3 regions of the Micromonospora sp. NPDC005174 genome follow, and region 2 is predicted to be linked to each of the others. Evidence: predicted binding sites of a transcription regulator. Region 2 holds the regulator's gene; each other region holds the start of a gene.
What was found. The regulator HrcA, encoded in region 2, represses chaperone genes, less so after heat shock. The targets are predictions, from matches to a motif close to GGTTNGCACNCTCNNNNNGAGNGTGCNAACC.
Positions count from the first base shown of each region.

Region 1: groL (chaperonin GroEL) is a predicted target of HrcA. The motif match lies at 1,416-1,446, and genes of this name have one in related genera.
Region 3: groES (co-chaperone GroES) is a predicted target of HrcA. The motif match lies at 1,868-1,898, and genes of this name have one in related genera.

Region 1 is NZ_JBEXIJ010000018.1:63,077-66,352, forward strand. Features, by position in the region: gene ABZU91_RS20410 (cold-shock protein) at 1-23, shown strand, start outside; gene ABZU91_RS20415 (hypothetical protein) at 142-1,368, shown strand; gene groL (chaperonin GroEL) at 1,639-3,261, shown strand.
Region 2 is NZ_JBEXIJ010000024.1:21,387-24,662, forward strand. Features, by position in the region: gene hemW (radical SAM family heme chaperone HemW) at 1-333, shown strand, start outside; gene ABZU91_RS23345 (DUF4870 domain-containing protein) at 370-1,008, opposite strand; gene hrcA (heat-inducible transcriptional repressor HrcA) at 1,209-2,231, shown strand; gene dnaJ (molecular chaperone DnaJ) at 2,305-3,276, shown strand, end outside.
Region 3 is NZ_JBEXIJ010000037.1:8,182-11,457, forward strand. Features, by position in the region: gene ABZU91_RS28570 (substrate-binding domain-containing protein) at 1-377, opposite strand, end outside; gene ABZU91_RS28575 (methyltransferase domain-containing protein) at 592-1,773, opposite strand; gene groES (co-chaperone GroES) at 2,035-2,349, shown strand; gene groL (chaperonin GroEL) at 2,420-3,276, shown strand, end outside.

The DNA.
Region 1 (3,276 bases), on a different contig from region 2:
AGCACGTCCGCGTCATCGGCTGACCGGTTCCCCGATCTACCCGCCGGTGGTTCGCCCCGATCGGCTGGCGAGTCGGGGCTGCGGCGCGGACGCCCGCCCTGGAAGATCGTGAACCGTTCCAGCCGATGCTGAGGAGGGTTCATGACCGACCAGACGCCGCCACCCGCCACGCCCTCCGGGCCGGGTGAGCCGGGCCCGTCCGACCCCAACCCGCCCGCCGAAGGCTCCGGCACGGCGCCCTCGTCCGGCGCGGCCCCGGGCACACCGCCCTCGCCCGGCGTCGCGATGCCACCCGTCGGCGTGCCGCCACAGGGCTGGAACCCCGCGACGGACGCCTGGGGGCAGCCCGTCGGTCCGCCGCCGGGCTGGGACCCCGCGCAGGGAGCCTGGGGTCAGCACGCCGGGCCGCCGCCGGGCTGGACCTCCCCTCCCGTCGGCGGCTACCCGCCGGGGGCCGGCCCCTACGGTGGACAGCCGTGGTATCCGGGGGCGCCGGTCGGCTGGTACCCGCCGGGTCACGGCCTCGACCCGAACGACCCCCTCATCACTCCGCCCGGTGCCGGCATCGGTGCCTGGTTCGAGCGGTTCTGGGGCGCGCTGCGCCGGGGCTGGCGGCAGTTGGTGCCGATCATGCTGCTCACGCAGGTGCTGCCGGCGGCGGTGCTCTCGGTCATCTCGTTCGGTGTGGACCCGTCGCCCGCCTGGGAGGCGCAGGCCGAGACGAACCCGAGCGGGCTTCCGGACAACTTCGCCACCGGCCTGTTGACCCTCGTCGTCGTGCTGGTCGGCGGCAGCCTGGTGATCGGCCTCGTGCAGGCGCTGGGCTGGGCCGCGGGTAGTTGGGTGATCACCCAGCAGGCGGCCGGCCGACCCGCCCGCCTCGACGCGGCGCTGCGGTACGGGCTGCGTCGGGCGCTCGGCGTGTGGGGCTGGACGCTGCTGGTCAGCCTGCTCATCGGCGTCGGAGTCTGTTTCTGCGTGCTGCCGGGCATCTACCTGGCGTTCGCGTTGAGCATGGCCGGGCCGGTCTACCTGTTCGAGCGGGACAACCCGATCGGCCGTTCGTTCCGGATGTTCCACGACCGGCTCGGGATGCTGCTCGGTCGGGTGGCCCTGGTGGGTGTCGCGGTGATCATCGGAACCATGGTTCCCGGGATCCTGGAGTCGGCCGGTACCGCCGCGTTCGGCGCGGATCCCTTCGCGTCCCCGGGTGCCGCGGTCGGGGTGGTGGCGGTCATCGGCCTCACGGCGGTGCTGGCCCTGCCGGCCCACCTCGTCCAGTTGGTCGGGCTGCTGATCACGTACGCCGAGCAACGTGCTCACGAAGGGCCCGTGAACGCGGCCACACTGGCCGCGGAACTCGGCTGACCGAGCTCATCGTGCTTGCACTCGGCAGGTGAGAGTGCTAAACAAGTCATTGGCACTCGCGTACCGTGAGTGCCAATGGTCGGGACGGTGGGGCCTGGTTGTGCCGGTGTGGAGACGCCGGGGCAGCACATGGCCGGTCGTCGCGGGCTATCCGGCCCGACCGGAGGACGTCGTCGTCGCCTGGTGGCGACGTCCCAAGGTGCGTAAACCAGGCGGCCCATCCGGGACACACACTCGGGTGGCCGTGAGTGTCCAGGAGGACAACGCCGTATGGCAAAGATGATCGCGTTCGACGAAGAGGCGCGCCGCGGCCTCGAGCGGGGCATGAACCAGCTCGCTGACGCCGTGAAGGTGACCCTCGGCCCCAAGGGCCGCAACGTCGTGCTCGAGAAGAAGTGGGGTGCCCCCACCATCACCAACGATGGTGTGAGCATCGCCAAGGAGATCGAGCTCGAGGACCCGTACGAGAAGATCGGCGCCGAGCTGGTCAAGGAGGTCGCCAAGAAGACCGACGACGTCGCCGGTGACGGCACGACGACGGCGACCGTCCTGGCCCAGGCCCTGGTTCGCGAGGGCCTGCGCAACGTGGCCGCCGGCGCCAACCCGATGGCCCTGAAGCGGGGCATCGAGGCTGCTGTCGCGAGCGTCTCGGAGGAGCTGTCCAAGCTCGCCAAGGACGTCGAGACCAAGGAGCAGATCGCCTCCACCGCCTCCATCTCCGCTGGTGACAGCAGCGTCGGCGAGATCATCGCCGAGGCGATGGACAAGGTCGGCAAGGAAGGCGTCATCACCGTCGAGGAGAGCAACACCTTCGGGCTGGAGCTGGAGCTCACCGAGGGTATGCGCTTCGACAAGGGCTACGTCTCGGCCTACTTCATGACCGACCCGGAGCGCATGGAGGCCGTCTTCGACGACCCCTACCTCCTGATCGTCAACAGCAAGATCTCGTCGGTCAAGGACCTGCTCCCGATCCTCGAGAAGATCATGCAGTCGGGCAAGCCGCTGCTGATCATCGCCGAGGACATCGAGGGCGAGGCTCTGGCCACCCTGGTCGTCAACAAGGTCCGGGGCACCTTCAAGTCGGTCGCCGTCAAGGCGCCGGGCTTCGGTGACCGCCGCAAGGCCATGCTTGCCGACATCGCCATCCTCACCGGTGGTCAGGTCATCAGCGAGGAGGTCGGCCTCAAGCTCGACGCCGTCGGCGTCGACATGCTGGGCCGCGCCCGCAAGGTCGTGGTGACCAAGGACGAGACCACCATCGTCGACGGTGCCGGTGACGCTGAGCAGATCCAGGGCCGGGTCAACCAGATCCGGGCCGAGATCGACAAGAGTGACTCCGACTACGACCGCGAGAAGCTGCAGGAGCGGCTGGCCAAGCTGGCCGGTGGCGTTGCGGTGATCAAGGTCGGCGCGGCCACCGAGGTCGAGCTCAAGGAGCGCAAGCACCGCATCGAGGACGCCGTTCGCAACGCGAAGGCGGCCGTCGAGGAGGGCATCGTCCCGGGTGGTGGCGTCGCGCTGGTGCAGGCCGGTAAGACCGCCTTCGACAAGCTGGACCTGGTGGGCGACGAGGCCACCGGTGCCAACATCGTCAAGGTCGCGCTGGACGCCCCGCTGCGGCAGATCGCCGTCAACGCCGGCCTCGAGGGCGGCGTCGTGGTGGAGAAGGTCCGCAACATCGAGGCGGGTCACGGTCTCAACGCCGCGAACGGCGAGTACGTCGACCTGCTGGCCGCGGGCATCATCGACCCGGCCAAGGTGACCCGTTCTGCGCTGCAGAACGCGGCGTCGATCGCCGCGCTGTTCCTCACCACCGAGGCTGTTGTCGCGGACAAGCCGGAGAAGACCCCGGCTGCCCCGGCTGGCCCGGGTGGCGGGGACATGGACTTCTGAGTCCAGTTCCGACAC
Region 2 (3,276 bases):
GGGCCGGGCGCGCACAGCCACGTCGGCGGGGTGCGCTGGTGGAACGTGAAACACCCCACGACGTACGCCCAGCGGCTGGCGGCCGGCGCGTCACCCGGCCTGGCCCGCGAGGTGCTCACCGCCGACGAGGCGCACATGGAGGACGTGATGCTCCGGGTGCGGCTCGCCAGCGGCCTGCCGTTGGGAGTGCTCCACGCCGCCGGCCGGGCCGGCGCCGAGCGGGCCCTCGCCGACGGCCTGCTGGACGCCGGGAGGTACGCCGCCGGCCGCGCGGTGCTCACCCTGCGCGGCCGGCTGCTCGCCGACGCCGTCGTGCGCGACCTGCTGCCCTGACGTGCCGGGACCGGCCGGGGGAGCGGCCGGCCCGGATCACTTGACGAGGTTGGCCGAGAGCGGGTAGCGGTACTGGCTGCCCTCGTTGGCCTTGATGCCGGCGATGATGCCGAACACGGCCCCGAGGACGACGGCCGCCGCAACGCCGATGAAGCCGATGAGGATGCAGGACAGCACCCAGCCGACCAGGCCGACGATCGACCAGATGAGCTGGAAGTTGAGCGCCGACACGGCGTGCGCCCGGACGGTCGGGGACTGGTTGCCCCGGGCCAGCAACGCCACCAGCGGAGCGATCCAGCCGAGCACGCCGCCGCTGATGATCATGCCGGCCGCGCCACCGAAGTGCGCGACCAAGGCCCAGGTCTTGTCCTCGTTGTTGGCGTAGCCGCCGCCGGGGCCGCCGTACGCGCCGCCCGTCGGATAGCCGCCAGTCGCGCCACCCGGCGGGTAACCGCCCGGTGGGGGGTAGCCACCCGGCGGAGGGTAGCCGCCCGACGGCGGTTGGTCACCGGTGGGCGGCGGATAGCCACCGGCCGGGGGATAGCCGCCCGGGCCGGGTGCCCCGGACAGTGGTGCGGTGGGCGGCTCGCCCGAGTAGGACGAGCCGGGGGAGGTCGGCTCCGGCGGATAACCGCCGGGGTCTCCCGCGCCGGGAGGGCGAGGTGGTTCAGTCATGGTTGTCACGGTAGGTGCCGATGGCAATGTCGCACCAGTGCGACTCCGTCGGGCCGGCCCGACGGAACGGACGGCGACGACCTTGATCATCGCGTCGGCGGGGGCACCGACGTAGACTGGCACTCGTTACAGTCGAGTGCCAGGACGGCCGGTCGGCCCGGATGGGCCGGCAGGCCGACGTGCGACAGGAGGTGCGGAGGATGGGTCTGGACGACCGGAAGCTCGCCGTGCTCCGCGCCATCGTCGAGGACTACGTCTCGACCCAGGAGCCGGTCGGCAGCAAGGCGCTTGTCGAGCGGCACCAGCTCGGGGTCTCCCCGGCGACGGTCCGCAACGACATGGCCGTGCTGGAGGAGGAGGGCTACATCCGGCAGCCGCACACCAGCGCCGGCCGGGTGCCCACCGACCGTGGCTACCGGCTCTTCGTCGACCGGCTGTCCCGGGTCAAGCCACTCAGCCCGGCCGAGCGGCGCGCCATCGAGCGCTTCCTCGTCGGCGCCGTCGACCTCGACGACGTGGTCCACCGCACCGTACGGCTGCTCGCCCAGCTGACCCGCCAGGTGGCTGTCGTGCAGTACCCGAGCCTCGCCCGCTCCTCGGTGCGACACCTGGAGCTGGTGCCGATCTCCACCACCCGGCTGATGCTCGTCATGATCGCCGACACCGGCCGGGTGGAGCAGCGGCTGGTGGAGCTGCCGGGGCCGGTGCCCGCCGAGGACGTGACCGACCTGCGTCGCCTGGTCAACGAGAAGCTCACCGGTGAGCGCCTGTCGGACACGCCTCCCCTGGTGCAGGCGCTGGTCGAGGAGGCGCCGGTGCAGCTGCGCCCCGCCATGACCACGCTCTCCACCGTCCTGCTGGAGACGCTTGTCGAGCGGCACGAGGAACGCATCGCCCTGGCCGGCACCGCCAACCTGACCCGGGGTGGTCTGCTCGACTTCCAGGGTTCGCTGCGGCCGATCCTGGAGGCGCTGGAGGAAGAGGTCGTGCTCCTCAAGCTCATCGGCGAGACCGAACCCAGCACGACCCGTGTGCTGATCGGCGACGAGAACGAGTTCGACAACCTGCGCGCCGCCTCGGTGGTCAGCACCGGGTACGGCCCGGGGGCCACCATCGTGGGCGGCCTTGGGGTGCTGGGGCCCACCCGGATGGACTACCCCGGCAATATCGCCATGGTGCGCGCCGTGGCACGCTACGTGGGCGAGCTGCTGGCCCAGAACTGACCAGTCAGGGCCGACGGCCGGCTGCGGCCGCCGGTCGGCGCAACGCGAGACGAACATGAGGACACGGAACGCAGTGGCCAGGGACTACTACGGCATCCTCGGTGTCAGCCGGGAAGCCTCCGATGACGAGATCAAGCGCGCCTACCGCAAGCTGGCGCGCCAGTTCCACCCGGACGTCAATCCGGACCCGGAGGCCCAGGAGAAGTTCAAGGACATCAACGCCGCGTACGAGGTCCTCTCGGACGATCGGAAGCGGCAGATCGTCGACCTGGGTGGCGACCCGCTCGCCCCGGGAGGCGGGGGCGCGGGCGGCCCGGGTGGTCCGGGCGGTGCCGGCCCGTTCGTCGGCTTCCAGGACATCATGGACGCCTTCTTCGGTGGTGCCGCAGGCGGCGCCGGCCGTGGGCCGCGTCCACGGACCCGTCCGGGCGCCGACGCGATCCTGCGCCTCGAACTCGACCTGCACGAGACGGCGTTCGGCGTCGAGGCCCCGATCACCGTCGACACCGCTGTGCTCTGCACCACCTGCTCGGGCGCGGGCACCGCGGCCGGCACCCACCTGGCGACCTGCGAGGCGTGCGGTGGCCGCGGCGAGGTGCAGTCCGTGCAGCGCACCTTCCTCGGGCAGGTGGTCTCGGCCCGGCCGTGCACCGTCTGCCAGGGCTACGGCACCACCATCCCGCACCCCTGCCCCACCTGCGCCGGCGACGGTCGCGTACGCACCCGCCGGTCGCTGACCGTCAAGATCCCGGCCGGCGTCGAGGACGGCATGCGGATCCGGCTGGCCCAGCAGGGTGAGGTCGGCCCGGGCGGTGGCACCGCCGGCGACCTCTACGTGGAGATCCACGAGCGCCCGCACGACGTCTACTCCCGCAAGGGGGACGACCTGCACTGCCGTGTCACCGTGCCGATGACGGCCGCCGCGCTGGGTACCCGGCTCACCATCAAGACGCTGGACAGCGAGGAGATCGTCGACGTCAAGGCCGGCACCCAGCCGGCCAGCACGCTGCGGCTGCGCGCCCGGGGCGTACCGCACCTGCGCGGC
Region 3 (3,276 bases), on a different contig from region 2:
TAGTCGATGGTGGCGACGCCCTGCGACTTGGCCTTGTCGAGGACGGCCTTGCCGGTGCCGGAGTCCAGGTTGACGATCATCAGAGCGGTGACGCCGCTGGTGATCATCTGGTCGGCAATGGTCTGGAAGGCGGTCTTGTCGTTCTGGGCGTTCTGGATGTCGTACTTGACACCAGCGGCCTTGAACGCCTCCTCCAGGAACCGACGGTCCGCGGTCTCCCAGCGGGCCGAGGACTTGCTGTCCGGGAGGATCACGCCGATCTTCGGGGTCTTGGCGGAGCCGCCGGCGTCGGAGCCGGAGTCGTCGTCGCCGCACGCGGTCAAACCGCCGGTCGCGAGCAGGCCCACGGCGGCGATGGTGAGGATCCCCTTACGCATGTGCAGGGTCCTTTCGGAGGTGGGGGAGGTGTTGTTTTGTTGTGTCCGGCAACGTATTCCGCGTCACACTGGCACCACAAGACCGCGCAGGTCCCAAGTTGGTTGGAAGCGATAACAATTCAGCAACGCGACTGTTACTCGCCGAACATCCCACGAAAAGAGCGATGTAACGACAGGTCAGCGGGCCTGCAACGGTGCCGCGAGCGCGGCGAACCTAGACGACAGGGCGGCCGATCAGCACTGTCGGCGCTCCGGCGATGCGGGTGAGCACCAGGCTCGCCGCCTGGTCGCCGGCCAGCCGCAGATCCCGCCGCAGTTGCTCCGGGGTGAGTGCCGAGCCTCGTTTGAGGATCTCCACCCGGCCCACCCGGCGCTCCCGCAGCAACGCCCGCAGTCGCTTGAGCGAGAAGGGCAGCACGTCGGTGATCTCCAGGCAGCGCGCGTACGGGGTGCGGGTGGGGTGGTCGGCGTACAGGTAGGCGATGCTCGGGTCGGCCAGGGTGGCGTCCAGTTCGTCGGCCAGTTCGGCGACGAGGTGCGCACGGACCACCGCCGGGTCCGGGTCGTACAGGTAGCGGCGCGGCGGCCCGACCGGGGCCTCCGTGTCGCCCGAGCCGGTGAGCTGGTGGATCTCCTGCCGGTACACGCTGGCGCGGCGGGGCACCTCGGCCAGTTCGCCGCACCAGAGGGCGGCCTCGACCAGGTCGCCGTCGACGCCGACCCACTCCGCCTCCGCGCCGGCCGGGATGAGCGCGTGGTCCAGGCCCGGCGCGACCTTCACCACAGTGCGCGGCACCCGCTCGGCCAGCCCCGTCACGAAGTCCCACGGCGGCGAGTAGGCGCGCGGATCGAAGATCCGTCGGCCGGTGCCGGTGGCGCGTCGGGCCGGGTCGCAGAAGACGCCATCCACCCGCGACACGTCGAACGCGGTCGCGTCGCCGCACTCGACCGTGAACAGGTCGGCCACCCCCGCGGCTGCGGCGTTGGCGGCGGCCATTTCGGCGGTCACCGGGTCGGCCTCCACCCCGTACACCCGGATGCCGGCGCGGGCGGCGGCCAGGGCGTCGGCGCCGAGGCCGCACCCGAGATCGGCCAGGGTCCGCACGCCGGCCGCGCGCAGCCGGGCGGCGCGGCGGTCGGCGACCACCCGGCGGGTGGCCTGTTCCAGGCCGGGGCGGGTGAGGAACATCCCGGCGGCGGCCGGGCCGAACTTGCCCACCGCACGGTGCCGAAGCTCGGCCTGGGTGAGTGCAGCCGCCGCCAGCGTGGGCGGCACCCCGGTCGCGCGCAGCGCCGACGCCGCGGTCAGTGGATCGCCGCCGGCCAGTTCGGCCGCCGCCGCGAGGGCGGCCGACCCCTCGGGGGTACGTAGTGCCGCCAGCTGATCGAGATCCACCTACCCATTCTCCCGGCCGGGGTAAAAATACCGCTGGCGGGGCGCGACGCGCTGGCACTCTCCTTGACGGAGTGCTAGCCACGGAATAACCTGCGATTAGCACTCTCACCCTGAGGGTGCCAGCTTCCGGGTCTCGCGACCCGGGCGCGCACGCCAGGCGGACCGGCACCCGCGACGACGGTCCCGCCCGGTGGCATGAGGCAGATTGACGCTGGTCGGCCCCGCCGACCAGCAACGGAACCAGTAGTACCCCAGGAGGGTATGCCCGTGACTACCGCGACCAAGGTTGCTATCAAGCCGCTCGAGGACCGCATCGTGGTCCAGGCGAACGAGGCTGAGACCACCACGGCGTCGGGCATCGTGATCCCCGACACCGCCAAGGAGAAGCCGCAGGAGGGCACTGTCCTCGCTGTGGGCCCGGGGCGCGTCGACGACAACGGCAACCGGGTTCCGGTTGACGTGCAGGTCGGCGACACCGTCCTTTACTCGAAGTACGGCGGCACCGAGGTCAAGTACGCCGGCGAGGAGTACCTGGTGCTCTCCGCCCGCGACGTCCTCGCGGTCATCGAGAAGTAAGCAACCGATCAGTGCCACTGCCCCGGTCCGGCTCGCCGGGCCGGGGCAGTGGCACTTCGAAGGGACATACATGGCGAAGATCCTCAGCTTCTCGGACGACGCCCGGCACCTGCTGGAGCACGGTGTCAACGCCCTCGCGGATGTGGTCAAGGTCACCCTCGGCCCGCGCGGGCGCAACGTCGTCCTGGACAAGAAATTCGGTGCGCCGACGATCACCAACGATGGTGTGACCATCGCCAAGGAGATCGAGCTCACCAACCCGTACGAGAACCTCGGCGCGCAGCTGGTCAAGGAGGTGGCGACCAAGACCAACGACGTCGCCGGCGACGGGACCACCACCGCGACCGTGCTGGCCCAGGCGATGGTTCGCGAGGGTCTGCGCAACGTGACCGCCGGGACCAACCCGGCCGGCCTCAAGCGGGGCATCGACGCGGCGGCCGCCAAGGTCTCCGAGGCGCTGCTCGGCCGTGCCGCCGAGGTCACCAGCAAGGAGTCGATCGCGAACGTGGCGACGATCTCCGCGCAGGACGCCACGATCGGCGATCTGATCGCCGAGGCGATGGAGCGGGTCGGCCGCGACGGTGTCATCACCGTCGAGGAGGGCTCGATGCTCACCACCGAACTGGACGTGACCGAGGGTCTCCAGTTCGACAAGGGCTTCATCTCGCCGAACTTCGTCACCGACCTGGAGGGTCAGGAGTCCGTCCTTGAGGACGCGTACATCCTGGTCACCACCCAGAAGATCTCGGCGATCGAAGAGCTGCTGCCGCTGCTGGAGAAGATCCTGCAGAACAGCAAGCCCCTGCTGATCATCGCCGAGGACGTGGACGGCCAGGCGCTCTCCACCCTGGTGGTCAACTCGCTGCGCAAGACCCTCAAGGTCTGCGCGGTCAAGGCCCCGGGCTTCGGTGACCGGCGCAAGGCGAT